3 regions of the Micromonospora sp. NPDC007220 genome follow, and region 2 is predicted to be linked to each of the others. Evidence: riboswitches for the same ligand, from Rfam matches in the RefSeq annotation. Region 2 holds a riboswitch; each other region holds the start of a gene.
What was found. Region 2 has a riboswitch for cyclic di-AMP ahead of ABZ573_RS06655 (hypothetical protein). Riboswitches for the same ligand answer to the same signal wherever they lie in the genome.

Region 1: linked by a shared signal. The riboswitch ahead of ABZ573_RS02275 (hypothetical protein) and the one ahead of ABZ573_RS06655 (hypothetical protein) in region 2 are both predicted to bind cyclic di-AMP.
Region 3: linked by a shared signal. The riboswitch ahead of ABZ573_RS17680 (C39 family peptidase) and the one ahead of ABZ573_RS06655 (hypothetical protein) in region 2 are both predicted to bind cyclic di-AMP.

The regions. Positions count from the first base shown of each region.
Region 1 covers NZ_JBEYEU010000001.1:450,163-460,229, forward strand. The annotation lists gene ABZ573_RS02265 (MarR family winged helix-turn-helix transcriptional regulator) at 1-87, opposite strand, end outside; gene ABZ573_RS02270 (carbonic anhydrase) at 299-1,051, shown strand; gene ABZ573_RS02275 (hypothetical protein) at 1,179-2,195, opposite strand; cyclic di-AMP (ydaO/yuaA leader) riboswitch at 2,199-2,330, opposite strand; gene ABZ573_RS02280 (YibE/F family protein) at 2,497-3,846, opposite strand; gene ABZ573_RS02285 (metal-sensitive transcriptional regulator) at 4,174-4,476, opposite strand; gene ABZ573_RS02290 (cation transporter) at 4,627-4,836, shown strand; gene ABZ573_RS02295 (hypothetical protein) at 4,866-5,867, shown strand; gene ABZ573_RS02300 (heavy metal translocating P-type ATPase) at 5,876-8,128, shown strand; gene ABZ573_RS02305 (CsbD family protein) at 8,293-8,466, shown strand; gene ABZ573_RS02310 (hypothetical protein) at 8,650-9,147, shown strand; gene ABZ573_RS02315 (sigma-70 family RNA polymerase sigma factor) at 9,238-10,067, opposite strand, start outside.
Region 2 covers NZ_JBEYEU010000002.1:115,597-125,663, forward strand. The annotation lists gene ABZ573_RS06630 (hypothetical protein) at 99-251, opposite strand; gene ABZ573_RS06635 (STAS domain-containing protein) at 580-942, shown strand; gene ABZ573_RS06640 (5'/3'-nucleotidase SurE) at 1,001-1,825, opposite strand; gene ABZ573_RS06645 (PfkB family carbohydrate kinase) at 1,822-2,799, opposite strand; gene ABZ573_RS06650 (SRPBCC family protein) at 2,978-3,445, shown strand; gene ABZ573_RS06655 (hypothetical protein) at 3,522-4,607, opposite strand; cyclic di-AMP (ydaO/yuaA leader) riboswitch at 4,621-4,752, opposite strand; gene ABZ573_RS06660 (cation diffusion facilitator family transporter) at 4,906-5,823, opposite strand; gene ABZ573_RS06665 (AAA family ATPase) at 5,900-8,017, opposite strand; gene ABZ573_RS06670 (alpha/beta hydrolase) at 8,271-9,206, opposite strand; gene ABZ573_RS06675 (carbonic anhydrase) at 9,354-9,941, shown strand.
Region 3 covers NZ_JBEYEU010000008.1:144,291-154,357, forward strand. The annotation lists gene ABZ573_RS17645 (DegT/DnrJ/EryC1/StrS family aminotransferase) at 1-497, opposite strand, end outside; gene ABZ573_RS17650 (TetR/AcrR family transcriptional regulator) at 592-1,272, opposite strand; gene ABZ573_RS17655 (ABC transporter permease) at 1,424-2,320, shown strand; gene ABZ573_RS17660 (ABC transporter ATP-binding protein) at 2,313-3,128, shown strand; gene ABZ573_RS17665 (bifunctional cytidylyltransferase/SDR family oxidoreductase) at 3,273-4,775, shown strand; gene ABZ573_RS17670 (CDP-glycerol glycerophosphotransferase family protein) at 4,812-6,539, shown strand; gene ABZ573_RS17675 (alpha/beta fold hydrolase) at 6,607-7,350, opposite strand; gene ABZ573_RS17680 (C39 family peptidase) at 7,456-8,301, opposite strand; cyclic di-AMP (ydaO/yuaA leader) riboswitch at 8,529-8,669, opposite strand; gene ABZ573_RS17685 (acyltransferase) at 8,988-10,067, opposite strand, start outside.

The DNA.
Region 1 (10,067 bases), on a different contig from region 2:
GATGGCGAGCAGCACGTGCCCGTGGTTGGTGAGGAAGGTCCAGTTGCGGGTGCTCCCGTTCTCCCCTGTCGTCGCCATGCCCGCCATCGTATGGCCCCTGCTTCGTGTTTTCCTGCGCGCCCTCGCGGCCGAGGGACGCGCGGAGGCCCGGCCGCCGTCGCACCGGGCCCGCCGGACATATGAAATGCATATCACGCATCCCTTGACGTATCTTGCAGTGCGTGTGACGGTGGTGGCAGCCCGCGTCCAGCGTCGGCCCGGGTGACCAGGCCGTTCACGCGAGGTAGCGAGGTGTGGGATGAGTCGTCCCGGATCGCCAGGAACCCAACCGGGCCCGGAGCGGACGCTCCCGGCGCCGGCCACGGGCGGGACCCCGGCCGACGTCGGCACCGCGTTCGCCGTCCCCGCGAGTCCCGAGCAGGCGCTCGCCGAGCTGCACGCCGGTAACCGGCGGTTCGTGACCGGCGCCCCGCGCCACCCCAACCAGGACGCCGGGCACCGCGCCGCGGTCGCCGACGGGCAGCACCCCTTCGCGGTGATCGTCGGTTGCTCCGACTCCCGGCTCGCCGCCGAGATCATCTTCGACCGCGGCCTCGGTGACCTCTTCGTGGTCCGCACCGCCGGGCACACCATCGGTCCCGAGGTGCTGGGCAGCGTGGAGTACGCCGTCACGGTCCTGGGCACGCCGCTGGTGGTGGTGCTCGGGCACGACTCCTGCGGGGCCGTCCAGGCGGCGCGTACGGCGGCCGCCACTGGCACCCCGCCGGTCGGGCACCTGTGCGCCGTGGTGGACGCCGTGGTGCCCAGCCTGCGCCGGGCCGCCGCCGAGGGCGTGGACGACATCGACGGGATCGTCGACATCCACATCGCGCACACCGTCGAGGCGATGCTGGGCCGCTCCGCCGTCCTCGCCGCGGAGGTGGCCGCCGGCCGTTGCGGGGTGGTCGGCATGTCGTACCGGCTGACCGCCGGCGAGGTGCGGACGGTGGCCGAGGTGCCCGCCGCTGCGGCCGACGCGCCGGAGGCGGCGGCCAGCGCCGCGCTCGCCTGAACAACCATCCACCCACCGCCCGCCCGTCACCGCCCTGGCGGGCGGGTCCGTACGACGAAACAGGGCCGCCCCGCGTTCGGCGGGGCGGCCCTGTCCGCGCTCTCGGCTGTGCCGCGCGCGTGCGTGCCTACCAGAGGGACACGTGGACGTGGTCGGTGTGGTTCGACGGACCGCTGTAGGAGCTCCAGCCCGTCGCCGGGAACCAGATCTGTCTGTTCCAGATCACGTAGTAGACGCCGAGCCGGTCGGCGTTGCGGACCAGGAACGCGGTCAGGTTGTTGCCGTACATGTAGGTGTCGTCGTTGTGCCAGGGGGAGAAGCCGCTCTTCTGCAGCGACCAGTCGCAGGCCCGGCCCTTCGGGTGCTCGTACGGCCCGCCGGGGCGGTAACAGCCGACGAACCGGTTGAAGCCGGCTCGCTTGACCTCCTTGTACATGTGCAGGGTGCGCGCGGTGATGCGGCCGGAGGTGGTGGGGTCGGCCTCGGTGGGTGACAGCGGCGTCCAGTCGCCGTCGGCCGCCCGCCCCGGCGCGATCTTCGCCACCGGCGAGGTGGCGACCACCTTGCCGCTGGTCAGCCCTCTGCCGCCGACCAGCGCGAGCGCCTTCTCCGCCTCCCGCTTGCCGCGCGCCATCTCGTTCGTCAGCTTCTGCTGTTCGCGGACCTCGGTGTCGAGCGCCAGCTTGGCCTGCTCGGCGCGGTCCTTGACCGCGTTCACCTCGGCGAGCTTCTTGGAGTTGACCAGGTTGAGCTCGTCGAGGGCGGCGGCGCGCTTGACGAACGAGTCGGGGCTGGCAGTGTCCAGCAGCATGGACACCGCGCCGATCCGCCCGGTGCGGTAGGACTGGGCGGCGATCTGGCTGACCTGGGGAGCCAGCGCGTTCAGTTCGGCCTGCGCCCGGGAGACCTCCAGGGCCAGTTCGAGCTGGCGCTTCTTCGACTTCGCCAGCTTCGCCTTGGCCTGCACGTAGGACCGGTTCCGGGCCTCGATGAGGTCGTCGAGCAGCTTGGGCTCGTCGTCCCCGTGCCCGGAGGGCTTGGGCGGGGTGGGCGCGGCCGCCGCCGGGAGAGGCCCGGCGAAGACCGCCAGAGCGGCGAGTACGGCCACCACGGGCGTCAGCCAGCGGCGTAGGGGTGCCGTCACAGTTTTCCCTTCCGTCGACCGCCGACCGGGTTAGCTGACGGGTTCGGGGCGGAAGTGGCCCCTACCGCTGTCGCGGATTCACCCCACGTACCTGGGTCCCCGGTTCGCCTCGCGGCGATTGGGCGGCGGCACCGCAGGCGCCGCTGCGCGCCTTCGGCGGTGACCGGCAGCGAGGTTACCCGAGAACGCTCCCGGGGATCTACGTCCCTAAGCCGACTAAATGCGTTATTTCGTAATGGCGGACGGTGACCAGTGACGCATTTATCAGGACGAACGTCCTGTTCGGTCACGCTGAGGAGCGTCACCATGCGGTGTCCGTACTTCTGTGCCCATCGGGCCATCCGGCGGGAGCGGCGGACGGCGTGTCCCCGCGCGGCCCGCTGAGGGCCTCCAGCGCCTCGGACCGGTCGGTGGCCGGCCGGGGCGTCGGCGCGGGCGCGGTGGCGGCGTGGTCGGTCGCGTCCCCGCCGCGTCGGCCGGCCGTGGTCACCAGGGCCGCCAGCGCGGTGGTCAGCGGCACGGCGGCGATCAGACCCAGGGTGGCGACCGCGCTGCGGACGATCTCCTGGGCGAGGAACTCGCTGGTGAGAAGTTGGGTCACCGCCCGCGAGTCGGCGGTCAGCAGGAGCAGCACCGGCAGCGAGGCGCCGGCGTACGCCAGCACGATGGTGTTCACCGTCGAGGCGATGTGCGCCCGGCCGACCCGGGTCGCCGCCCGGTAGAGCTGCGTCCGGGACAGCCCGGGGTTGGCGTGCGCCAGCTCGGTGACCGTGGCGGCCTGGGTCACCGTGACGTCGTCCAGCACGCCGAGGGAGCCGATGATGATCCCGGCCAGCAGCAGCCCGTGCAGGTCGACGTCGGCCTGGTACATCGACAGCGTGGTGGCGTCCTCGGAGCCGAACCCGGTCAGGTGGGTCGCGGCGGTGGCGATCGTGCCGAGGACACCGGTCAGCACCAGGCTGCCCAGCGTGCCGAGCACGGCGACCGAGGTCTGCGCCGTCACGCCGTGGGTCAGGTAGAGCACCACGAACATGATCAGAGCGGCGCCGACGACCGCGACCAGCAGGGGCGGGTTCCCGGCGCTGATGCCCGGCAGCACGAAGGTCAGCAGGATGGCGAAGCTCGCCGCCAGGCCGCCCAGCGCGGCCAGCCCACGCCACCGCCCGAAGGCGACGATGGCGGCCGCGAAGAGCGCCACCAGCCAGACCAGCGGCTTGCCGCGCTGGTGCTCGGCGATGTTGTAGGTGCTGGCCGTGGGGTCGGCGGGGTCGGTGAGCTCGACCAGGATGATCTCGTCGTCCACGGCGACGGTCGGCGCGCCGGGGCCCACGGGCACCGGCGTCTCCACCTGCTGGCCGGCGTCGGGGCCGTCCTGCACCCGTACGGTGACCGTGCCGCAGGGGCCCTGTGGCGCGTCGGGGCTCCCCTCCGGGGTCTCCGGGGCGGGCGGGCACGGCTCCGTCACCACCCGGGTCACCGTGCCGTGGTAGCGGGGCGCGTCGGTGCCGGTCGCCGGGTCGGGCGCGTTCCACGGCCACAGCACCAGGGCGGCGATCAGCGTGGCGACGAAGAGGGGCACCACCGTCGCGACGAGGATCCGCCGCACCCTCGGCGGGGCGGACGGAGCGGGACGGGTGTGGTCGGCGCCCATCGAGTGTCTCCCTACGAATCCAGGGCGGGGTACGTGCCGGCGGGGCCGGTCGGTTCACCCGTCGCCGCGTGGCCGGGACGGGGATCGCTTCCGCGTGGCGGTGCGGTCACGTACCGCGGTCCTGGGCCCCCGTCCGGTCGCGGGCGGGCGGTGCCGCCGCCCGGCGGGGCGCGCGGGGCGGGCGGTGCGGAATCCGGAGGGCCACCGGCCGAATGGTAGCCACCCCGGCATCCGGGCGCAGGTCGTGCGGGTGGTGTCGGAGGTGTGGTGTCGGAGGTGTGGCGTCGCCGTGGGGCCGCGCCTCGCGGGGCCGGGTGCCGGGACGGGTCAGCCGCGCTTCATCAGGCGGCCGACGGCGGCCATCATCTCGGTGGCCATCTCGTCGGCGCGGCCCTCGGCCGCGCCCTCGCGCATGCAGTGCCGGGCGTGCCCGTCGAGCAGGCCCAGCGCGACCTTGTCCAGGGCGGCCTGGATCGCGGAGATCTGGGTGAGCACGTCGATGCAGTAGCGATCCTCGTCGACCATCTTCTCGATGCCACGGACCTGCCCCTCGACGCGGCGCAGCCGCGCGAGCAGCTGATCCTTGCTGGCGGTGTAACCCCTGGTCGGGGTGGGCGTCGGTGTGGTCATGGGGTCGAGGATACCGTACCCCTCGGGGGTATGGTACGTTCGTTCCTGGCCGGGATACCCCCACCGGGTACCGGTACAAGGCACGGGCACCGGTCCGCCTCCGATGTACCCCTGGGGGGTATAGGCTGGGGGCGGCGAGAGGAGAGTTCGATGATCACCACGACGTACCAGGTGCAGGGCATGACCTGCGGGCACTGCGCCACCGCGGTCAGCACCGAGGTCGGCGCGATCCAGGGCGTCAGCGACGTCCAGGTCGACGTCGCCGCCGGTCGGGTCACCGTCACCAGCGAGGGCCCGTTGGAAACCGACACCGTGCGCTCCGCCGTCGACGAGGCCGGTTACGACCTCGTCGGCGCCTGAGATCGGGCACGGGGAAAACGAGGCACACCATGAACACGGCGACGAAGCTGAGCGGTTTCGCCCTCGGCCTCGCGGTGGTGTTCGGCGCGACGTACGGGGTCGGCCGGGTGGCCGACCCCGTGGCGCCGCCCGCCGAGGCCCCGCACGAGGCCGGCGGGGGGCACGGCGAGGACGGCGGAGCCGGACACGGGGGCGACAACGGCGCGGCGGCGCACCTGCCCGGCGGCCTGCTCGTCTCCGACCGCGGCTACACCCTGCGCCCGGTGGACGCCCCGGCCGGGCAGTTCGCCTTCCAGGTCACCGGCCCGGACGGCGGGGCGGTGACCGCGTACGACGTGGCGCACGACAAGCGCATGCACCTGATCGTGGCCCGCCGCGACCTCTCCGGTTTCCGGCACGTGCACCCCGAGATGGCGCCGGACGGCACCTGGCGGGTCGACTCGCCGCTCGCCGGGCCCGGCGTCTGGCGGGCGTTCGCCGACTTCACCCCGACGGGGGGCGAGGCGCTGACGCTCGGCGTCGACGTGACCGTCCCCGGCGCGCTGACCGGGCGGCCCCTGCCCGCCCCGGCGACCAGCACCACGGTCGACGGCTACACGGTGACGCTCGCCGGCGCCCCGGAGCCCGGCCGCACCGCCGAGCTGACCCTGACCGTGAGCCGCGCCGGCGCCCCGGTCACCGACCTGGAGCCCTACCTGGGCGCGTACGGCCACCTGGTGGCGCTGCGCCAGGGCGACCTGGCTTACCTGCACGTGCACCCGCACGGCGAGCCGGGCGACGGGCGGACGCGGCCCGGCCCCGAGGTGAGCTTCTCGGCGGAGATGCCGTCGGCCGGCGCCTACCGCCTCTACCTGGACTTCAAGCACGGCGGCGTGGTGCGTACCGCCGAGTTCACCATCGTCGCCGGCAGCCCTCCGACCGCGCCGGGTGTCCCGGCGGCGACCAGCTCCCCGACGGCGGGCACGCCCGCCGCCACGAGCTCCCCGACCGCCGGCGCCGGCCACGGCGTCCCCGGTCACGGGCACGACTGACGGGAAGCATGATGACCACCAAGCCCTTGCTGACGGCGCCGAACCAGATCGAGCTGGCGATCGGCGGTATGACCTGCGCCTCCTGCGCGGCCCGGATCGAGAAGAAGCTGAACCGGATGGACGGGGTGACCGCCACCGTCAACTACGCCACGGAGAAGGCCACCGTCCGGTACGCCGACGAGGTCACCCCGGACGAGCTGATCGCCACGGTGGAGAAGACCGGCTACACGGCGGCCCTGCCGCCCCCGCCCACGCCCGCCGGCGGCGAACCGGCCGCCGAGCCGGTGGACGAGCTGCGCGGCCTGCGTACCCGGCTGTGGGTCTCGGCCGTGCTCACCGTGCCGGTGATCGTGCTGGCGATGGTGCCCGCCTGGCAGTTCGAGTTCTGGCAGTGGCTGTCGCTCACCCTGGCCGCCCCGGTCGTGGCCTATGGCGGGCTGCCCTTCCACCGGGCGGCCTTCATCAACCTGCGGCACGGCGCGGCGACCATGGACACCCTGGTCTCGCTCGGCACCCTGGCGGCGTTCGGCTGGTCGGTCTGGGCGCTCTTCCTCGGCACCGCCGGTACGCCGGGGATGACCCACCCGTTCAGTCTCGCCATCAACCGATCCGACGGCGCCGGCAACATCTACCTGGAGGCGGCGGCCGGGGTGACCGTGTTCATCCTCGCCGGCCGCTACTTCGAGGCGCGGGCGAAGCGGACCGCCGGCGCGGCCCTGCGGGCCCTGCTCGAACTCGGCGCCAAGGACGTCGCGGTGCTGCGCGGCGGCACGGAGACCCGGATCCCGGTGGACCAGCTCGTGGTGGGGGACCGGTTCGTCGTGCGGCCCGGTGAGAAGATCGCCACGGACGGCGTGGTCGACGAGGGCACCTCGGCGGTCGACGCCAGCATGCTCACCGGCGAGTCCGTCCCGGTCGAGGTCGGCCCGGGCGAGCCCGTGGTCGGCGCGACCGTCAACGCGGGCGGCCGGCTGGTGGTCACCGCCACCCGCATCGGCGGCGACACCCAACTGGCCCAGATGGCCCGGCTGGTCGAGCAGGCGCAGACCGGCAAGGCGGCGGTGCAGCGGCTGGCCGACCGGATCTCCGGCGTCTTCGTGCCGATCGTGATCGCCCTCGCGGTGGGCACCCTCGGCTGGTGGCTCGGCAACGGGTCGGGCGGCACCGCCGCGTTCACCGCCGCCGTGGCGGTGCTGATCATCGCCTGCCCGTGCGCCCTCGGGCTGGCCACGCCGACCGCCCTGCTGGTCGGCACCGGCCGGGGCGCGCAGCTCGGCGTCCTGATCAAGGGGCCGGAGGTGCTGGAGTCCACGAAGCAGGTCGACACGGTCGTGCTGGACAAGACCGGCACCGTCACCACCGGTCGGATGACGCTTGTGGACGTGGTCCCGGCGGCCGGCGAGGACCGTGCGGAGCTGCTGCGGCTCGCCGGGGCGCTGGAGTCCGCGTCCGAGCACCCGATCGCCCGGGCCGTCGCCGCCGGGGCGGCCGAGGCGGGCACGCTGCCGCCGGTGACCGGCTTCGTCAACGCCGAGGGGCTCGGCGTGAGCGGGACGGTCGACGGTCGGGAGATGCTGATCGGTCGGCCCCGACTGCTGCGCGAGCACGGCCTCGACGTACCGGAGGAGGTCGCGCGGGCGGCGGCCACGGCGGAGGCCCAGGGACGGACGGCGGTGCTGGCCGGCTGGGACGGTCGGGCCCGCGGGGTCCTCGCGGTGGCCGACGTGGTCCGACCGACGAGCCGGGCGGCGATCGCACAGCTGCGCGCGCTCGGCCTGACGCCGGTGCTGCTGACCGGCGACAACACCACCGTCGCCCACGCGGTGGCCGCCGAGTTGGGCATCGACGAGGTGGTCGCCGAGGTGCTGCCCGCCGACAAGGTCGACGTCGTGCGGCGGCTCCAGGACGAGGGTCGGGTGGTGGCGATGGTCGGCGACGGGGTCAACGACGCCGCCGCGCTGGCCCAGGCCGACCTCGGCCTGGCCATGGGCACCGGCACGGACGTGGCGATCGAGGCGTCCGACCTGACCCTGGTCCGGGGTGACCTGATGGCCGCCGTGGACGCGATCCGGCTCGCCCGGCGCACCCTCGGCATCATCAAGGGCAACCTGTTCTGGGCCTTCGCCTACAACGTGGCGGCCCTGCCGCTGGCCGCCGCCGGCCTGCTGAACCCGATGATCGCCGGCGCCGCGATGGCCTTCTCCTCGGTCTTCGTGGTTGCCAACAGCCTCCGGCTGCGGGGCTTCCGCCCGGTCTCCTGACCCCTGCGCACCGTGCCGCCGGCCCCGTCCGTCAAGGGCCGGCGGCACCGGTCGTGGCGGGCCCGGCGGCCCGCCGGCCGGCGGCGGTGGGTGACCGGACGGTTGGACGCTGGCGGTGCGGGGTATTCGAGGGGCGTACCGGCACCGCCAATCGGGAGGTCGACATGGGTTTCGAAGACAAGGTCAACAACACGACCGAGGATGCGGCCGGCAAGCTGAAGGAAGGCGCCGGCCGGGCCACCGACAACGAACGGCTCGAGGCCGAGGGGCGCAACGACCAGGCCAGCGCCAAGCTCAAGCAGGCCGGCGAGAAGATCAAGGACGCCTTCAAGAGCTGACCCGCGTACGCGCCCTCCGCCGGATCGGTCACCAGCCGACCCGGCGGAGGGCGTACTGGCGCGCCCGGCGGACGTTTCCCCCGGCAGGCGCCACTCGTTGGCAGGTCGACGTCCCGCCGCCCGGCGCCGGCCGCACCCGTGCCGTCACCCCCGGGAAGGCCGAGACCCCGAACGGGAGGTCCCGTGTCCCGATCCGTCGTCTACGCGCGCCGCGCCGCCGCCACAGTGGCGCTCGGGGTGCTGGCCGTGGGATGCCAGGACACCGCGCGGGAGGAGACCGCCCGGACCGGCGCGGCCCCGCCGAGCCCGACGGCCCCGGCGAGCGCCGCCCCGAGCCCCTCCCCGGTCGCCACGACCGCCGCCAACACCGTCGAGGTCTGCCGCGAGGTCGACCAGCTCATCCTCGCCGGCAGCCGGCGGATCGCCACCGACTCGGCGGCCTCGGTCACCCGCGACCTGACCGGTGAGCAGGTCGCCGACCAGCTCCGGCGCAACCTGGCGGGGCTGGCGGACGACGTACGCGCGCAGGCCCGCCGCGCCGCCGACCCGGAGATCCGCGCCCTGATCCAGGACACCGCCGACCGGATCGACGCCGGTTCCCGGGCGTCCCGGCCGGCCGCCTGGATGGACTCCACCTTCACCGCGATCCCCCCGAAGCTGACCCGCGAGTGCCGCGCCTGAGGCCGACGGGCACGTCGCCCGGCGTCGTCGACACCTGACCCGGGACTCCGGTCGGCATGCACCCCCGTGCCGCACGCCGGCCGGCGTCCGTCAGTGCGGCTCCCGCAGCCGCCGGGACTCGTCGGTCCCCGTCAGCCGGGCGGCCCGCAACTCCAGGTAGCGCTGCTCCGGCAGGCTCGTCGTCCCCCGGGCCGCAGCCAGGTACGCCGCCCGGGCCCGCTCCGGTTCGCCGGCCAGCTCCAGCAGGTGGGCGCGGACGGCGGCGAGCCGATGGTGCCCGGCCGTGCGGTCGTCGTCGTCGAGCGGGGCGAGCAGGGCCAGGCCGGCGCGCGGACCGTCCACCATGGCCACCGCGACGGCCTGGTTCAGGGTGACCATCGGGCTCGGGGCGGTCCGGGCGAGCAGCCGGTAGAGCGCCAGGATCTGTCGCCAGTCGGTGCGTCCGGCGGACGGGGCCTCGGCGTGCACGGCGGCGATCGCCGCCTGGAGCTGGTACGGGCCGGGCGGTGACCAGGTCAACGCCTCGGTGACCAGCGCGGTCCCCTCGCCGATGGCCTCGTGGTCCCAGCGGTCGCGGTCCTGCTCGGCGAGCGGGACCAGCTCCCCGGCCGGCCCGGTGCGGGCGGCCCGGTGCGCGTCGGTGAGCAGCATCAACGCGAGCAGCCCGGTCACCTCGCCGTCGCCCGGGAGCAGCCGGTGCACCAGCCGGGCCAGCCGGATCGCCTCGGTGGTCAGGTCGGCCCGGTGCAGGTCCGGCCCGCTGGACGCGGTGTACCCCTCGTTGAAGATCAGGTAGAGCACCTGGAGCACCGCCCGCAGCCGCTCGTCCCGGTCCCCGGGGGCGGGCATCGTGAACCGCGCCCCGGCGGCCTCGATCCGCTGCTTGGCCCGGCGGATGCGCTGGCTCATCGTCGCCTCGG
Region 2 (10,067 bases):
CTCGTTTCCGCCTGTGCCCCGTGGGGCTGCTCCGCAAACCCCCGTGCTGCGGGTGCGGCGGCCCAGGTGACGCCGGCGGGCGGCGCGCGGGCTCGGTGTCAGCGGACGGCGACCGCCACGGTCACGCCCCGCGCGAAGTCGTCGTCGCCGTCGTCGTCGTCATCGTCGCCCCCGCCACCGCCGAACCCGCAGGCCAGTACGAGGGCCAACAGCGCGCTGACGCCGGCCAGTGCGGCAAGTCTCCTGAGCATCGATCGTCCTCCCGGTCGCAGTCGTGTCTCCGAGCCGATGCTAGGCAGAACGGGCAAGGCCCGGGGCCGAAGCGGTACGGGCCACGCCGGGGGACCGGCTGTTGGGCGGTGCCGGCGGGAGCCGGCTACCCTGGGGCGCGACGTGTCAGCGGCAGCTGATCGTCGGTCGGACAAAACGTCAATAGTTCGGATAAGGGCGACTTGCTGTGCCCTGATCCGCGAATTGCTCATCCCGAGGGGTGGCGACCGAGGCCGTCAGAGGAATACTCTCGGTCGCGGCCCGCGTACTGATGAGGCGCCCGTCGGACGGGCGAGTGGAGGTGCTCGCGTGAGCCTGTCGATCGTGAAGTCGGTCCTGCCCGGTGGTGTCATCGAGATCGCCCCACGGGGTGAGATCGACGTCGACACCGCGTACGAGGTGCGCGAGGCGATCGCCGAGGTCCTGACCAAGGGGCGCCCCGGTCGGATCGAGCTGAACATGCGGCTCGTCACCTTCATCGACTCGGTCGGCATCAGCGCGATGGTCGCCGGCTTCCAGACCGCCGAGGTGAGCGGCGTCAAGCTCGTCGTCACCGAGCCGAGCCGCTTCGTGCACCGGCAGCTCTGGGTGACCGGCCTGCTCGGCCTCTTCGGCGCCCCCGAGCCCTACTACGCCGGCGCACCCACCCCCGAGGTCCTCCCGGGCGCCTGACCCCGCCCCCGCCGTCGTCGACGGTTCCGCTCCGGCCGCTAGGTCGGAGGCGGGCCGCTCAGGTGCCGCCGAGGCCCGACAGGTCGACGTCCGCCACCTCGGTGACCGCGCGGATCGCCGTCACCGAGGCGTACCCCTCGGCCAGCAGCGCCAGGTCGGTGCCGGGCTGCACGGCCTGCCCCGGCTCCTCCAGCGACGTGCGGACGAAGCCGTGCCCGGCCTCCGCCACCGTCATCTGCACCTGGCCGAAGGTGGCCAGCGTGCCCCGGCGCACCCCGCGCAGCCGGCCGTGCGGCAGGTCCGGAGCGTTCACGTTGAGCACGCTCTCCACCGGCCCGGCGGTGAGCCGGGGCAGCAGGTCCAGGGCGACCCGGGCGGCGGTCGGCCAGTGCCGCTCGGCGTCGCGTACCCGGGCGGCGGCGGCCACCGCGGCACCCCCGCTGGCAGCCGTGGCCTCCCCGGCCGAGAGCACGTCGAGCGAGACGGCCATCGCCCGGCAGCCGTTCGCGGCGGCGGTGAAGGCCGCACCCACCGTGCCCGAGTGCAGCACCGCGCGTCCCGCGTTCGCGCCCCGGTTGATGCCGGACAGCACCACCGCCGGCGGCGGCCCGAAGGCGCCGTGCACGGCGATCAGCGCGATGAAGCCGGGGGAGCCGCCGACCGCGAACGCCGGCACCCCCGGCACCTCCGGCAGCGGGTGCTCGTGGACCACCACGCGCCCGTCGCGCTCCACGGCGGTCATCGCGGCGCTGGTGCCGCTCGCCTCCTCCAGCGGCGCGGCGACGACCACGTCCAGGCCCCGGTCCGCCGCCGCCCGCGCCAGCGCCTGGATGCCGGGCGCGGCGATGCCGTCGTCGTTGGTGACCAGTACCCGCAGCGTCATCGCTCGGCCGCCCGTTCGGCCAGCTCGTCGGGGCTGGTCCGCTCCTGCGGCCGGCTGCCGGCCGGTACGAGACGCACCCGGTCGACCAGGCCGGTGATCGAGTCGAGCCGGCCGGTGCCCAGGCCGTGCCGGGTCACGTTCAGCGCGCCGGCTGCCGCGCCGGTACGGATCGCGGTGCGCACGTCGCCGCCGCGCGCCACCACGGCCGCCACCCCGGCGGTCATCGAGTCGCCGGCCCCGCGCGGGTCGGCCGCCTCCAGCCGGGGCATCTCGACCTCGAAGACCTCGCCGTCGACCAGGGCGAGGGCGGGCTTGTCGGCCCGGCTCACCACCACGTTCTCGGCGCCGCCGGCGTGCAGGTCGTACAGGGCCCGGGTGAGCTGCTCCTCGTCCTCGCCGTCGGCGCGGCCGTCGGCGATCAGCTCCTCGTGGCTGACCTTGAGGAAGAAGACGCCGCTGTCCAGCACGGCGTCGAGGTGCTCGCCGCAGAGGTCGACCACCACCCGGCTGCCGTTGGCCCCCAGGTCGGCGGCGAACCGCCGGTAGAGGTCGGCCGGGACCAGCGACGGCTCGTTCGGCCCGCTCAGCACGCTGACCGAGGCGCGCAGCCCCTCGCCGAGCGCCAGGTTGTAGAGCTCGTCCAGCTCGTGCCGGCTGAGCGGCTGGCCGGGCACGTCCACGATCTCCTGCCGGGAGCCCTCGCGCCGATCGTGCACGTACCCGCCGCTGCCGGAGTCGCGGACCACCACCTTCAGGTGCACCCCCTCGCTGACCAGCAGCGGCTCCAGCACCTGGCCGATCTCGCCGCCGAGGGCGGCGCAGAGCACCACGTCGACCCCGAGCGACATCACCATCCGGGCCTGCCAGACGCCCTGCCCGCCGGGGTGCAGGTGCAGCTCCGGCGCCTCGCTGGGCTGGTCGACGGTCACCGTCAGCCGGGGCGTGGGCGCGAAGACCATCACGTGCCCGCTCATCCGTCGTACCCGTTCATGCGCCCATCCTCCGCCGGTCGACACGTGCCGTGACCATCCACCAGCTGACCGTAGTGTGGTCGGCGGCCGGGCGTCCGGACTCCGGGCGGGATCGGCGCGGCGTTGCCAGGGCGCCCGGCATGCGCGACGATCGGGCGACCACCGACGCTGGGGAGACGGCGTGCTCAGGCGAAGTTCCTTCAGCTACACCGTCCAGGCGCGCTGCTCCCTCGCGGAGGCCGCGGCGCTGCTCGCCGACCCCACCCGGCAGGAGGACCTGCACCCGCTGATCGTCCGGGTCCGTCGGGTGCCGCCCCGTCCTGGGGCGCGGGCCAGCTACGACATCACCGATCGACTGGCCGCCGGGCCGGTGCGCCTGCCGATCACCTACCGGGCCGACGTCCTCGTCGACGATGCCGACGAGATCGTCACCGTGGCCCGGCAGTGGCCTGCCACCACGGTGCGCAACCACACCCGGCTGCGGGCGGAGCCCGACGGCGTGGTCCGCATCGAGGTCGAGATCACCCTCGCCGCGCCCGCGCCGCTCTTCGGCTACGCGTTCCGCCAGGCCCGCGCCGCCCACCTCGGGCTGGCCGCCCGCCTCGCCGTGGCCCTCGACACGATCCCGCCCGGGTCGCCGGCCGACTGACCGCCGGACGGTCCCGGCCGGGGTGGCCGTCGCGCCCCCGGTGTCCCGCGACGGGCGGGGCACCGGGGTGCGGACGTCAGTAGACCGACAGGTGCACGTGGTTGGTGTGGTCGCTGGACGGGTCGCCGTTGGCCCCGCTGTACGACTTCCATCCGCTGCTGGGCAGCCAGATCTGCCTGTACCAGATCACGTAGAGCACGGCGAGCCGGTCGGCGTTGCGCACGAAGTACGCCGACAGGTTGTTGCCGTACGTCCGGTCGCCGCCGGTGGCGTCGCCGCCGAAGCCGCCCTTCTGGGCCGCGAAGTCGCAGGCCCGGCCCTTCGGGTGTTCGCCCGAGCCGCCGGGGCGGTAGCAGGAGACGTAGCGGGTGAAGCCCGCCGCCTTGGCCTGGTTGAGCGCGTGCAGGGTGCGCGGGGTGATGCAGCCGTTGGCGGGGGTGGGGTCGTTGACGCTGCACGACTCGCGCGGCCAGGAGCCGTCGGAGTTGCGCGGGGCCGCCTTCGCCGTCTTGCTGGAGGTGCCGCCCGGCGAGGTGCCCGCCCCCGTGGACTGCTGCCGCTGTTGCTGCTGCTCGCGGTTGGCGACCGTCAACGCCCGCTCGGCCTGCTCCTTGCGCTTGGCCATCACGGTGACCTGCTTGCGCTGCTCCCGGATCTCGCCGTCCAGGGCGAGCTTGGTGCGGGTGGCCTGGTCTCGGGTCTCCTGGAGTTCGCGCAGGGCCCGGTCCTCCTTGGCGGCCACCGCGTCGAGGGCGGCGGCGCGGTCCATGAAGCCGTCCGGCGAGCTGCTGTTGAGCAGGGCGGACGCCACGCTGAGCCGGCCGGTGCGGTAGGCCGCCCCCGCGATCTCGCCGACCTTGGCGGTGTGCGCGGCCAGCTCGACCTCGGTGGTCTTGAGCTGCGCGGCGAGCTGCTGTTGCCGCTTGGCCGACGTGTCGAGGGCGCGCTTGGCGTCGAGGTAGCCCTTGCTGGCGGCCTCCAACTGGGCCCGCAGGGCGGGGGTGCCGCCCTCCTCGTCCTGGCCGGGGGCCGCGGCGAGCAGGCCGGCCCGGGTGGCGGCCGCCGCCGGGGCGGCGGTGACCGGGGCCACCGCGGCGCCGAGGGCGAGCATCGTGGCGATCAGGGCCGCCGTCCGGGCGGCAGGTCGTCGTACAGGTGCCATCACTGGCATTCACGTGTCCTTCCGTCAGCCGCCGACCGGGTTAGCTGACGGGTTCGGGACGGAAGATCCCTACCGCTGACGCGGATGCACCCCACGAACATGGTTCCCCGGTTCGCCCCGCCGGGCGATTAGGCGGCGGCCACCGCCGGCACCGGTGGGTGCCGCCTGGCGGAGGCCGAAGCCGAGCCTACCGGTGCCGGTGTGACTGATGCAGCGCAGGTGACGGAGGGTGTACGTCCACTAGCAGTCAAATCCGGCATAAGCGCACAATACTCTCCCAGATTTAAGGTTGTCCTCATTACCACTCAACCGACCCGCAGGCCCCGCGCGACGCTCCGGGCTCGATCTGCAACGTGGCGTGCTCGATGTGGAAGTCGTCGTGCAGCGCGGCCCGGGCGGCGCCCAGCACCGCGCCGACCTCCGCGCCGGGTGCCATGGTCAGGTGCGCCGAGGCCACCTCCATGCCGGAGGTGAGCGTCCAGACGTGCAGGTCGTGCACCTCGGCGACGCCGGGCACGGCGGCCAGCCGGTCGTGCACCGCGGTCACCTGGAGGTGCTCCGGCGCGGCCTGCACCAGGATGCGCAGCGCGGCCCGCCCGAGCCGCCAGGTGCGCGGCAGGATGAACACCCCGATCGCGACCGCCACCAGCGGGTCCGCCCACCACCAGCCGGTGGTGGCGATCAGCAGCGCGGCCCCGATCACGCCGAGTGACCCCAGCAGGTCGCCGAGCACCTCCAGGTACGCGCCGTGGACGTTGATGCTCTCCTTCGCCCCGGAGCGCAGCAGCGCGAAGGCGCCGATGTTGGCGAGCAGGCCGAGCACGGCGACCACCAGCATCGGGCCGGCCAGCACCTCCGGCGGGTCGCCGAAGCGGCGCACCGCCTCGATCACGACGTAGACCGCGACGCCGGAGAGCAGCATGGCGTTGGCCAGTGCGGCCAGCACCTCCAGCCGGTAGAGGCCGAAGGTGCGTTGCGGGTCGGCGCCCGCCCGCCGGGTGGCGGCGATCGCCGCGAGCGCCATGCCGATGCCGAGCACGTCGGTGAACATGTGCCCGGCGTCGCTCAGCAGGGCCAGCGAGCCCGTGCGGAAGGCCGCCACCGCCTCCACCACCATGAGGCCGGCGAGCAGCCCGAACGCCGCCCAGAGCCGGCCCCGGTGGCGGTGCGCGGCATTCGCCACCGACCCGTGATGGTGGTCATGACCTGCGCCCACGCGCCCACCCTCCGTCAGGCGTCCGGATTCGCGTTCAATCTATGCTCACATCGCTATGTATGCAAGTAACGGCGGCTCAGCCGATCGGGTCGACGGTGGTCAGCCGCTGGGTGGCCCGGGACAGCGCCACGTAGAGCGTCCGCACCCCCGACCCCGGGTCGGCCCGGATCTCGCCCGGAGCGACGAGGACGACCCCGTCGTACTCCATGCCCTTGGCCTCCAGGCTGGTCACCACCTGCAAACGCGGCGTGCCGAGCCCGCCCAGCCAGCCGGCCACCTCGTCGCGGCGCGGCACCGGCGTGATCACCCCGACCGTGCCCTCGACCTCGGCGAGCAGCGCGTCGGCCGCCGCCACGACGGCGCTCTCCAGCTCCGCCGGCGGCACCGACAGCGCGACCGGGTCGACGCCGGTGGAGCGCACCGCCCGGGGCAGCGGCAGGTCCGGGTGCAGCCGGCGGATCTCGGCCGCCGCCACCGCGAAGATCTCCGCCGAGTTGCGGTAGTTCGTGGTGAGGGTGAAGTGGTGCCGCTTGCGCCGGCCCAACGCCTGGTCCCGGGCCCGGTTCAGCTCCTCCGGATCCCCCGTCCACGCCGTCTGCGCCGGATCGCCCACCACCGTCCACGAGGCCAGCCGGCCCCGCCGGCCGATCATGCGCCACTGCATCGGCGAGACGTCCTGCGACTCGTCGACCACCACGTGCGCGTACTCCCGGTAGTCGTCCGGGCGTTCCCGCGCCGCCTCGCGGGCGGCGCGCTGCCGGTCGGCGAAGGTGCTCAGCTCGCGGACCCCGCCGGCCAGCTGGAACGGGTCCCGCTTCGCCCGGGCGGGCTTCATCGGCTTGCCGAGCAGCGCGTCCAGCTCGTCGAGCAGCGCGATGTCGGCGATCGTCAGCCCGGCGGCGTCGAGGCTGCCGTACGCGTCGGTCAGCAGCCGGATCTCGGCGCGGGAGAGGATCCCCTCGGCGTAGCGGTGCAGCCGGTCCGGACGGGCCAGCCAGCCCAGCACGTGCCGGGGGTGCAGCCGGGGCCACCACGCCTTCAGGAACTCCCGGAACTCCGGCCGCTCGGCGATCTCGTCCTCGAACGCGCGCTGCTCGGGCAGCCGGCCCACGCCCAACCTGCGGGCCTGCGCCCACAGCGCCGCGAAGACCCCGTCGAAGCCGGCCCGGCGCACCTCGTTGCGGCGGGCGCCCCGGGGCATCGCCCGGTCCCGGATGCCGTCCAGCTCGCGGCGCTCCAGCCGGAGCAGCTCGCCCCGATAGAGCAGGCGCAGCTCGGTCGGGCCGCCCGGCACCGCGTCCCGGACCGCCCGCTCCAGCACCCGCCGCATCCGCAGCGAACCCTTCACCGCCGCCACCGCCGGCGGATCGGTGCGGGTGGCGGTCAGGCCCGCGAAGAGCGTGCCCAGCGAGTGCAGGGTGGCGGTGTCCTCGCCGAGCGAGGGCAGCACCGAGGCGATGTACTCGACGAAGACCGAGGACGGGCCCACCACCAGGATGCCGCCGCCGGCGAACCGGCTGCGGTCGGAATAGAGCAGGTACGCGGCCCGGTGCAGGGCGACGGCCGTCTTCCCGGTGCCCGGGCCGCCGGACACGATCGTCACGCCCGAGCCGGGGGAGCGGATGGCCTCGTCCTGCTCCCGCTGGATGGTGGCGACGATGTCCCGCATCCCCCTGCCGGTGGCCTTCGACAGCGTGGCCAGCAGCGCGCCGTCGCCGACCACCGCCATGTCGGCGGGCGCGGCGACCGGATCGAGCAGGTCGTCCTCGATCCGGGTGACCCGCTCGGCGGAGGACTGGATCGTGCGTCGCCGCACCACGCCCAGCGGCTGCGCGGGAGTGGCCTGGTAGAAGGCGGCGGCGGCCGGGGCCCGCCAGTCGACCACCAGGGTGGAGGCGTCGTCGTCGCGGATGCCGAGCCGACCGACGTGCAGCACCTGCCGGTCGAGCAGGTCCAGCCGGCCGAAGACCAGGCCCTCGTGCTCGGCGTCCAGCATGTGCCGCCGCCGTGCGGCGTGGAACACCATCGCGTCCCGTTCGACCAGCGCCCCGAAGTTGCCCACCCGGGCGAGCCGGTAGCCCTCCTTCTCGGCGCTGACCGCCGACCGGCGCAGCTCGGCCAGTCGGGCGTACACCCGGTCGAGATGCCGCTGCTCGACGGCGATCTCCTGTTCCAGGGTGGTCTGGTCGGTCACCGCTCGCTCCTCCTGACGTCGGCGGCGGGCGGCGCGAACCGTGCGAACCGCGCCAGGCCAACCGCAAGAGGGTACGGCCCGCACGCAACCAGCGGCGCCACCGGTGCGGGAAAGGAACCCGCGTCACGCCCGCAGGGGCCCCACCGGGCCCGGTCCAGCCCGTGCCGCGCTCTCCGCCGGGCCCGGTCCAGCCCGTGCCGCGCTCTCCGCCGGGCCCGGTTCAGCCCGTGCCGGGCTCTCCGCCGGGCCCGGTTCAGTCCGCCCGGGCGGCGGCGGTGGCACCGGCCCCGGGGGCGGTGAGCACGCGACGGAGCACGCCGCCGAGCGCCGCGTTGACCTCGTCGGGGCGTTCCATCATCAGCATGTGTCCGGCACCCGGGCAGACGGTCAGCTCGGTCGCCGGCAGCGCGCCGGCGATCGACTCGGCGCAGGGCGGCGGGGTGAGCCGGTCCCGGTCGCCGACCAGGGCGGCGGCCGGCAGGTGGGCCAGCCCGGCGAGGGTGTCCAGCCGGTGCTGCGCCCCGATGGACGCGCGGAACCCGCCGATCGAGCGGAGGGTGGCGCGGGCCACCGCCGAGGTGACCAGGCGGATGTCGTGCGGGTCGCAGCGGTCGCCGAAGAGCATCCAGCGGATGCTGGGACGCAGCGCGCGCAGCAGCGCCCGGGGCGGTCGCCAGGCCCCGCACCGGGCCAGCACGCCGGCCCCGGTGGTCTCGGCGAGCCGGATCAGTCGGGCGATCCGGGGCGAGAGGCCGTACGCGGTGTGCGTGTGGCCCTCGGCGGTGGTGGAGACGAAGACCAGCCCGGCCGTCCGGGCGGCGAAGTGCGCGGGGTGGCGGTGCGCGTACTCCATGATCGTCATGCCGCCCATCGAGTGGCCGACCAGCACGACACGGCCGGCCGGAGCCACCTCGTCCAGCACCGCGGCGAGGTCGTCGCCGAGCTGGGCCACGGTGGCGGTGGGCAGCGCCATGCAGCTCGACCGGCCGTGGCCGCGGGCGTCGTAGGTCACCACCCGCACCGCGTCGCCGAAGCGTTGCCGCAGGTCGGCGAGCTGCCGGTGCCAGGCCCGCCCGTCCAGCGTCCAGCCGTGCAGCAGCACGACGGTAACCTCGGCGTCGGCCGGTCCAACCGCCTCGACGTGCAGGCGTACGTCATCAGGAAGACGTACCTCGACGTGCTCCGGCATCGTCACCTCCCCAGGGCCGCACGGATCCGCAACACCGGGGATACCCGGTGGTAACACCGGCTACCCGTCATGAGACCACGGCAACCGTGTCGGTGAGAAGGTTCGCAACCCGCTCCGGGCGGCCGGCGGGCCCGCCAAGCTGAGGGCATGGGGTCGCCCCGGGCCGCGCTGGCCGAGCTGCTCGCTGGCAACCGCCGCTTCGTCAGCGGCCAGCCGGTGCACGGCCACGACGTCACCGCCGCCGCGGCGGCCTCAGGCGACCAGCAGCCGTACGCGGTACTGCTCGGCTGCATCGACTCGCGGGTGCCGCTGGAGGCGATCTTCGACCAGACCTTCGGCTCGATCTGCGTGATCCGCACCGGTGGGCACGTACTGGACCGGGCGGTGCTCGGCTCCATCGAGTACGTGGTCGGTGAGCTGGGCGTGCCGCTGGTGATGGTGCTCGGGCACGAACGGTGCGGCGCGGTGGCCTCCGCCGTGGACGCGTTGCGTGGCGGGCGGTCGCCGGGCGGCGCGCTGGCCCACCTCGTCGACCAGATCGCCCCGGCGGTGACCGAGGTGGGCGTCGACGACCCCCGGGTGCACCCGATGGCGGTCCGCCGGCACGTGCTCCGTACGGTCGCCGCCCTGCGCGCCGACGACCGGCTCGCCGTCCCGGTCGCCGCCGGCCGCCTGACGGTGGTCGGCGCCCTCTACGACCTGACCACCGGCGAGGTGACCCTGCTGGAGCCGTAGAAGCTCCCCCCACCCCGTTGATCATGAAGTTGTTGTCGCGACACGCCGGGGCGGAGCGCAACAACTTCATGATCAACGGGGTGGAGGGCGGGAACGCGGAACCGCCCGCCGGGGGTGCCGGCGGGC
Region 3 (10,067 bases), on a different contig from region 2:
GCGGCGCCGTGCGCCTGGGCGGCGTCCTCGACGACGGCCAGGCCGTGCCGCTCCGCGATCGCCATGATCCGGTCCATGGCGGCGGGGTGGCCGTAGAGGTGGACCGGCATGATCGCCACGGTGCGCGGGGTGACCGCGGCGGCGACCGCCTCCGGGTCGAGGCAGAAGCTGCCCGCCTCGATGTCCACGAAGACCGGCTCGGCGCCGACCAGCCGGACGGCGTTCGCGCTGGCCGCGAAGGAGAACGACGGCACGATGACCTCGTCACCCGGGCCGAAGCCCAGGGCCATGAGGGTGAGCTGCAGGGCGGAGGTGCCCGAGTTCACCGCGACGCAGTGCCGCCCGGCGACCAGCTCGCCGAACTCCTCCTCGAAGGCCGCGACCTCGGGACCCTGCACCACCCGGCCGCTGCGGAGCACCCGGACAGCCGCTTCGATCTCGGCGTCGCCGATGATCGGCCGCGCTGGGGGAATGAACTCTGGGTGCGGCCCAGCCATGGGGCATCCTCCTGTGTCAGATGGTGCTCGGGTGGGGGTTCGGGGTGCGATACTAGCCCGTTGCGAATCAGGCCGAGACCGACGAGGTCAACGTTCACGCACCGGCCCGATGGGGTTCAGAAGTGGTCAGGGACCGGGTGTCCCACACCGCTGGCTCGTCGAGGGACGGACCGGTACATGCTACCCGCAGGGCCGCGACGATCGCGGCGGCCATGCGCGTGATCTCCGGCGTGTCAAGAGGTGTCCGCGAAATCGCCAGCCGCCAGTAGACCGGCCCGACGATCAGATCCGCCGCGCCGCGTCGGTCGGCGCCCGCCGGCAGCTCACCCCGCTCGACCGCCCGGCCGATGACGAGCTCGCCGACCCGGTCCTGGTAGCCGGTCAGCGCCTGCTGGAGGGTCTCGGCGATCTGCGGGTTGCGCGCCGCCTCGGCGAGCAGGTCCGGAATGATCTGCGAGGCCAGCGGGTGACGTAGCGCACCGGCGGCCACGAGCAGCAGCAGCTCCACGTCCCCGTGCAGGCTGCCGGCGTCCACCATCGGCAGCTTGCGCCCGGCGACCGCGGAGACCATGTCCAGCACCAGCTCGAGCTTGGAGCGCCACCGGCGGTAGATCGCCGTCTTGCTGACCCCGGCCCGCCGGGCCACCGCCTCTATCGACAACCGTCCGTAGCCGACCTCCGCCAGCTCCTGCGTGACCGCGCGGCGGATGGCCGTGGTGATGTCGTCACGGAGCACCGCCGCACCGGCCGGCACCCGCCTCTTATCGGTCTTCACGTGCAACAATGTAGCGCAGCGACGGTACGGTTGCGTCCCGACGTGTTTTCCACTACGGTTCGCCCGGCGACGAGGCGGCGCTCCGCACTGGCCACGCTCTCCCGTCGTCGCGCGCAACCCGTTGGCACGAAAGAGATCGGAGCGCCTAACCATGGCCAACACCACGGTGGCAGACCCGGATTCCGGGCTCACCGGGGCCCAGCTCGCCCAGCGCTACGGTCTCCGGTTCGCCGGCGAACGGCCGTCCCTGGGCGAATACGCGGGGCAGCTCTGGCGCTACCGGCACTTCATCGCCGCGTACGCCAACGCCAAGCTGGTGGCGTCGTTCAGCAACGCCCGGCTGGGGCAGCTCTGGCAGGTGCTCACCCCGCTGACCAACGCGGCGGTCTACTACCTGATCTTCGGTGTGGTGCTGGAGCAGAACAGGACCCCGAACTTCATCGCCTACCTCTGCACCGGCCTGTTCATCTTCAACTTCACCCAGACCGCGGTGCAGAACGGCACGCAGTCGATCACCAGCAACCTGGGCCTGATCCGGGCCCTGCACTTCCCCCGGGCCTGCCTGCCGCTGGCCGTGACGATCACCCAGTTCCAGCAGCTGCTCGGCTCGATGGTGGTGCTCGTCCTCATCGTGCTGGTGACCGGTGAGCCGATCACCCTGGCCTGGCTGATGCTGCCGCCGGCGATCCTGCTCCAGACGATCTTCAACGCCGGGCTGACCATGGCGATGGCCCGGATGGGCTCGAAGCTGGCGGACCTCAAGCAGGTCATGCCCTTCGTCATGCGCGCCTGGATGTACGGCTCCGGGGTGCTCTACAGCGTGGCGCTCTTCGAGGAGCAGCTGCCCTCCTGGGCCTCCAGGCTGGTCGAGCTCAACCCCGCGCTCGTCTACATCGAGCTGGCCCGGGTCTCGCTGCTGGAGAACACGCCGACGCTCAGCTCCTCCCTGCCCCAGCTCTGGGTGACGGCGCTGGGCTGGGCGATCGTGATGGGCGTCGGAGGTTTCATCTACTTCTGGCGAGGCGAACAGGAGTACGGCCGTGGTTGATCACTTCGAGTCGTCCAACGACGTGACGGTGACGCTGCCCAAGGTGCAGGAGCGCATCCCCACCGTGGTGGTGGACGACGCCCACGTCATCTACCGGATCCACAAGGGCGCCGGTGGGGGCGGCGGCCCGGTCGGCGCGCTCAAGCGGATCATGAGCCGCACCTCGGCGCCGAACATCCAGGAGGTGCACGCGGTCAAGGGGGTCAGCTTCACCGCGTACCGGGGCGAGGCGGTCGGGCTGATCGGCAGCAACGGCTCCGGCAAGTCGACCATGCTGCGCGCCATCGCCGGCCTGCTGCCGGTCAACCGCGGCGCGGTCTACACGCAGGGGCAGCCGTCGTTGCTCGGGGTCAACGCGGCCCTGCTCAACGACCTCTCCGGCGAGCGCAACGTCGTGCTGGGTTGCCTGGCCATGGGCATGTCGCCCGAGGAGGTGCAGCGGCAGACCCCGGAGATCATCGACTTCTCCGGCATCAACCAGCGGGGCGACTTCGCCTCGCTGCCGATGCGCACCTACTCCTCCGGCATGGGGGCCCGGCTGCGCTTCTCCATCGCCGCGGCCAAGAAGCACGACGTGCTGCTCATCGACGAGGCCCTCGCCACCGGCGACAAGATCTTCCGCAAGCGCAGCGAGCGGCGGGTGCGGGAGCTGCGGGAGGGCGCCGGCACGGTGTTCCTCGTCAGCCACCAGCTCTCCTCGATCCGGGACACCTGCGAACGGACGATCTGGCTGGAATCGGGCGTCCTGCGCATGGACGGCCCGACCGACGAGGTCGTCCGGGAGTACGAGGCGTTCAGCGGCAAGTAGCGCCCCGGCGCACGTACGGCATCCGCCCGGTGCCGGCCGACCGCGTCGCCCCGTGGGGGCGGCGCGGTCCGCGCGTTAAGGTTCATCCGGTCGCCGCGCGGGCGGAACCTTCTGTTCACGCACCCTGAGAGTGAGGCTTCGGCAATGACGCAGGACCACACCACCGGCCCGGACGCCGCACCGGAGGACCCGGCGCCATGGCGGCCCTCGCGGACGGTGGCGGTGGTGCTGGCCGGCGGCACCGGGACCCGGCTGGGCCTCGGCATCCCGAAGCAGCTGCTGAAGATCGCCGGTAAGCCGATCATCGAGCACACCTTGGCGGTCTTCGAGGCGGCGCCCGAGATCGACGAGATCGTCGTGCTGATGGCCACCGGCCACGTCGCCGACGCGCAGCAGATCGTCGACAAGGCCGGCTTCCGCAAGGTCACCAAGGTGATCGAGGGCGGCGACACCCGCAACGCCACCACCCGCATCGCGCTCGACGCCGTCGGCGAGGGCGACTGCAACATCCTCTTCCACGACGCGGTGCGGCCCCTGGTCAGCGGCCGGATCGTGCGGGAGTGCGTGAACGCGCTCTGGACGTACTCGGCGGTCGACGTGGCCATCCCGTCGGCCGACACGATCGTCCAGGTCGACGAGGACGACTGCATCACCGACATCCCCGTGCGCTCCTCGCTGCGCCGGGGCCAGACCCCGCAGGCGTTCCGCTCGGGCACCATCCGCGCGGCCTACCGGCTCGCCGAGGACGACCCGCACTTCGCCGCCACCGACGACTGCGGGGTGGTGCTGCGCTACCTGCCCGGCACGCCGATCAAGGTCATCGACGGCTCCGACGAGAACATCAAAGTCACCCACCCGGTCGACGTGCACCTGGCGGACAAGCTGTTCCAGCTCGCCGCCGCGCAGGCACCCCGGGTGACCGACGAGCGCAGCTACACCGAGGAGCTGACCGGCCGGACCATCGTCATCTTCGGCGGCAGCTACGGCATCGGCCACGACCTCGCCGTGCTGGCCCGCCGCTACGGCGCGCAGGTCTTCCCGTTCAGCCGCTCCAGCACCGGCACCCACGTCGAGCGCGCCGAGGACGTCGAGGCGGCGCTGAAGACCGCCTTCGAGGCCACCGGCCGGATCGACCACGTGGTGGTCACCGCCGGCATCCTGGAGAAGGGTCCCCTGTCCGAGATGGACCAGGAGACCATGGACCGGGTGCTCCAGGTCAACTTCGTGGGGCCGGTCATCGTGGCCCGTCAGTCGCTGCCCTACCTCCAGCAGACCAAGGGCCAGCTGCTGCTCTACACCTCCAGCTCCTACACCCGGGGCCGCGCCGACTACGCGCTCTACTCCTCCACCAAGGCGGCCCTGGTCAACCTCACCCAGGCGCTCTCCGACGAGTGGGCGGAGTTCGGCGTACGGGTCAACTGCGTCAACCCCGAGCGGACCGCGACGCCGATGCGCACCAAGGCGTTCGGCGAGGAGCCGGAGCACACCCTGCTCGCCGCCGAGACCGTGGCCCAGGCGTCGCTGGACGTGCTGATCTCGGACCTGACCGGCCAGGTCATCGACGTGCGTCGCGCGCCCGGCGAGGTGCCGGCCCAGCCGGGGCCGGCGCGGGCCGAGCGGGACGCCAGCCCGGCCGACGCCGGCTGACGCGGATTTCGGGCCACGGCGGGAAACGGAGCCGACATGCGTGGTGACCTGGTTCGGAAGCTGCTCGCCCGCGCGCTGGCCACCGGCCTGGCGGTGCTGGCGTTCCTCGTCGTCGCGCTGACCGGCGCGACCGGCTGGGGGCTGGGGCTGGCGGTGGCCGCCCTCGCGGCGGCCACCTGGGAGCGGCGGGTGCGCCCGGGCGCCGACAACGCCGCCGAGACCACGCTGGTCGCGGCGGCGATCCTGGTCGGCTACGCCCGCCGCCTCGACGCCGGTTTCGACCCCGCGCTGGCCGTGACCGCGCTGGCCCTGCTGGGGCTGGTGCTGCTGGTCAACCCGCTCCGCGACGCCGGCGGCCTGGAGGTGCGCGCCGCGAACCTGCCGGTGCGCTCGTGGACGCCGCTGGTCGCCGCCCGCCTCGGCGACGCGCTGGCGGTGCTGCTCGCCCTGCTGGCGCTGGCGGCCGTCGCGGGCCTGCCCGCCGGTGTCGCGCTGACGGCCGTCGCCCTGGTCGCCGCCGGTGCCGCGGCGGTCGGGCTGGACCTCGCCCGGCGCAAGTTCCGGCCGGGGGCCGGCGGCTCGGCGGTGTCCCGCGCGCTGCGCCGGCACCAGCCCGAGTTCCTGCTCCACTTCTCCGCGCCGCCCGGCTCGGAGTACCAGGTCACCATGTGGCTGCCGTACCTGGAGCGGATCGGCCGGCCGTTCCTGGTGATGGTGCGCGAGCCGGAGTTCCTGCCCCTGGTCGCCGCGGCCACCAGCGCGCCCGTGGTCTACTGCCCCACCACCAGGGCCATGGACGAGGCGCTGGTGCCGAGTCTGCGGGTGGCGTTCTACGTCAACCACGGCGCGAAGAACAGCCACTGCATCCGCTACACCCAGCTGACCCACGTCCAGCTGCACCACGGCGACAGCGACAAGGCCCCCAGCGCCAACCCGGTCTCGGCGATCTTCGACCGGATCTTCGTCGCCGGCCAGGCCGCCATCGACCGGTACGCCCGCGCCGGGGTGGACATCCCGGCGGAGAAGTTCGTCGTCGTCGGCCGCCCGCAGGTCGAGTCGATCGAGGTACGCCCGGAGCCGGCGCACGGGCGGGCCAACCCGACCGTGCTCTACACGCCGACCTGGACGGGGCACAACGCGGACGCGAACTACTGCTCCCTGCCGGTGGCCGAGACGCTGCTGCGCCGGCTGCTCGACCGGGGCGCGACGGTGATCCTGCGGGCCCACCCGTACACCTCGCAGAACCCGGCCTCCGCCCGGCAGCTGGGCCGGCTCACCGAACTGCTGGCCGCGGACCGGGCCCGCAGCGGCCGGCAGCACGTCTTCGGGGCCGCCGCCAGCCGGGAGCTGACCCTGACCGAGTGCGTGAACCGCTCGGACGCGCTGGTCTCCGACGTGTCCGGGGTGATCTCCGACTACCTCTACTCCGGCAAGCCGTACGCGGTGACCGACATGGTGGACTCCGGCGACCGGTTCCCCGAGCAGTTCCCGCTCGCCGGGTCGGGCTACGTGCTGCGGCGCGACATGGCGAACGTGGACGAGGTGCTGACCGCGCTGCTGGACACCGATCCGCTGGCCTCGGCGCGGTGGGTCACCCGGAGCCGCTACCTGGGCGACTTCCCCGCCGAGTCGTACGCCGAGGCGTTCCTGGAGGCCGCACGGCGCCAGCTCGACGAGGGCTGGAAGACGCCCGCCCCGCGCACGGGCGGCGCGACCGGCCTGCCGCTCGACCCGGACGAGGCGACCCTCTCCCCCGCCACCTGACGCACCGTTCGGGAGGCACACCGGTCGCGACGGCGGATCTCCGGGTCGGGCCGTTCGCGGGGCACCGTCAGCGGTACGGCTCGACGAGGTCCAGGACCGCTTCGGGGGCCTCGACGTGGGCGTTGTGCCCGAGGCCGGGCAGGGTGGCGACCGGCACCCCCAGCTCCGTGAGCTGGGCGTCGGTGACCATGGGGTCGTGCTCGCCGCGGGCCAGCAGCACGGGCACGTCGGTCGCCGCCAGCAGGGCGGGCAGGTCCGGCGCGCCCACGCCGAACGCGGCCGGGTCCATCGCCAGCCGCCAGCGGCCGTCGACCTGCCGCAGCCCCGCCTCCACGACGGGGTGCTCCGGGGCGAAGAGCCCGGTCAGGCCGGCCACCCGCAGGTAGCGGCGGGCCGCCTCGTCCCGGCTGGCGAACCAGGTCACCGGCCGGGCCGCCAGCTCACCCGCCTTGGCCAGCTCCGCCGGCGACCAGACGGCCTTGATGCCGAGCCCGACGACGGCGTCGACGGGCAGCCCGGCGCCCCGGGCGGCCAGCGCCAGCCCGACCACCCCGCCGAGGGAGTGCCCCAGCACGACGAGCCGGTCCCCCGCCGCGAGCCCCGCGCCGATCCGCGCGGCCAGCCCCGGGAAGGAGTACTCCGGCAACGGCGGCGACCAGCCGTGGCCGGCGAGGTCGGGCGCCAGCCACCGCCCCACCCACCGACGCTCCAGCAGCGGCGCCCAGGGCAGCCACACGTCGCCGGTCGCGCCCATGCCGTGCAGCAGCAGAAGCACCCGCCGGCCGTCCCGCTCACCCGACTCATCGACCATGGGCGCAGTGTGCCACCCGTCGGACGCCGCGGGCGAGGGCCGTGACCCGGACACGACATCGGGCGCCGACCCCCCGGGTGGGGAGCCGACGCCCGACGGCGTCGCTCAGGCGGAGTAGCCGCGGGTGGCGGCCCAGTTCGCCAGGGCGATGGTGCTGATCCAGTACGACGCGGTCGCCGGGTTCGCCGAGTCGGCGATCTTCACCAGCCGCCCCTCGTCCTGGTAGCCGACCACCGCGATGTAGTGGCCGCCGGGGAAGGAGTGCCAGCCGCCGTCGGTGTCCGTGGCGCTGCCGGCGACGTTGACCACGACGCCCCGCCCGTCGGTGATGGCCGCGACGACGTCGGCCTGGAGCCGGTCCATCTGGGCCGGGGTGGCGGCGCCACCGGGGATCATCCGGGTCCGGTACGGGTCGCCCTTCACCGTCGCGTTCAGCACGCGGGTGGTGTCCTGGGCCGAGTCGGTGCCCATCTGGTCGGTGCCCAACTGGGCACCGAGGGCGTCCTGGCTGCGCGCGATGCCGGCGGCGCTGAGGGCGTGCCGGACGGCCGCCGGACCACAGTTGTAGAAGGTGGTCTGGGCCTGGTAGTCGTAGTCCAGGCTCTTGGCGGCCGGAGGCTTCGGCGGCTCCGGCTTGCGGGTCAGGTCCGGGTCCGGGGCGGCGCTGGACGCGCTGGCCGACGGGGCGGCGCTGGACGCGGCCGGGGCGGCGCTGGACGGGGCGGGCGCGACCCGGGCCTGGCTGCGCGAGGCCGACGCGTCGTCCCGCAGTTCGGTCGCGGCCACCGGGGCCTGCGCGGCGGCGGGGGCCTCGTCGGCTCCGGCCAGCAGCGCGCCCGTGCCCGACGCCAGCACGAGCGCCGCGGCGGACGCGGCGGCCAACTGGTACGGACGCTCGGACGTGAGGCGACGCAGCTGTCGCTTGAGGTGGTGCTTCACGGTTTCCTCCACGGGCTCGGGGTGAGCGGCCGTCGGTCCGCGCCGAGGGCAGGGCGGACCGACCGCGCGGACGGGCGTCCGGGCGGGTGGTGGGCCACTCAGGGGTGCGCCCGGGACGCCGGGCGACGGACGGTGACCGGTGGGTCAGCTCATGACCTGCGGGCGGACGAGCGCGGTCACCGCGGCGCCGTGGAGACGGCGGCACAGCCGAGGGGTGTACGGGTGTGGCATGAAGATGGAACTCCTTCCGACACCGCCGACCGGGTTAGCTGACGGATTCGGGCGGGAAGAACGCCCTACCACGGGCCCACGGCCCACGGATTCACCCCAACGAGCACTGGGTCCCCGGTTCGTCGTTCACGATTAGGCGGGTCGGCGCGGCGTCGCCTCTGGCGATCGGGTACCGCACCGGACGCGCCGACATTACTGGCCGGTCCGCGCCCTGCCAACCCCGTCCCACCTGCCTAAACCTTGATCGGCAGACAATTTTTGCGGGCACTTCGCCACTGACGCGACTCAATGGGACGACCGTTTCTGCGCGCACCTCCGGGCGACAACGGGACAAGTGGCGGACATCGGCGCCGAAACCCCGGCAGGATTCGACCGGTACGCGCCCGATGACCGGTTCGCCGAAGTGGTGACCGGCGTCACCGAAACGGTCGGGACTTCCTCGGCGGACACTCCGGCCGCCGGGGCGCTCAGCGCGAGTCGGCGTACGTCGGTCGGTGGTCGTCCTGCGGGTCGGCGGCCCGGGGGCGCGGCACGGCGTTGCCCCGATCCCCCGGCGTCGCCCCGGGGCCGCCGGGGTCCTTCCCGGCGCCGTCCCCGTCCCGCGGCGCCCGGACCGGCCTGCGCGGGGTGAGCAGCCGCATCATCGGCGTCTCGACGAGACGGTGCAACAGGCCGGCCAGGGCCAGGTTGACCAGCAGGAAGCCGAGCACCACCGCCAGCCCCCACCAGCCGGTGAAGCCGACGCCCCAGTCGCCGGTGAGCCGCAGGACGGTGATCATCACGAGGACGTGCACCAGATAGAAGGCGAAGGAGACCTCGCCCAGCCAGATCATCGGCCGGGACCGCCACGGCGAGCGCCGCCCGCGCACGTCCGCGTCCGCCGCCGCGGCGATGACCAGGATGTACGCCACCGAGAGCAGCGCCGCCCACAGTTCGGCGCGGACCCACTGCGCGGCGACCACCCAGGTCGCCACGAAGAGCAGGCTGGCCAGCGGCAGGCCCGGCCCGCGCCACCGGCCACGCCGCATCAGCTCGGCGGCGGCGACGCCCATCCAGAACTCCAGCGACCGCACCGGCGGGAAGATCTGGGTGAACCACCAGCGGCTCTCCTCGGGCACCAGCGCCTGGGCCGGCCAGAGCGCCAGGATGAGCAGCGGCACCGCGACCACGACGGCCCACAGGGCCCACGGTCGGGCCCGGCGGATCAGCGGCAGCGCCAACGGCAGGCAGAGGTAGAAGAAGAACTCGCAGGACAGCGACCAGCTGACCGTGTTGATGCTGTAGAAGTGGCCCGGCCGCGGGTCCCACGCCTGGAGGAGGAACAGGTTCTCCACCGCGACGAACCGGTCCACGGGGTCGGCGAACCAGGCCGCGACCGCCAGGGCCGCCACCCACAGCACCACGTGGCTCGGCCAGATCTTGGCCACCCGGCGCCGCCAGAACGCCCGACGGGTGTCGGTGGGTCGGGCCGACCAGACCAGCACGAAGCCGCTGAGGATGAAGAAGAACTGCACGCCCGACAGCCCGAGTGCGAAGGCCCAGTCCAC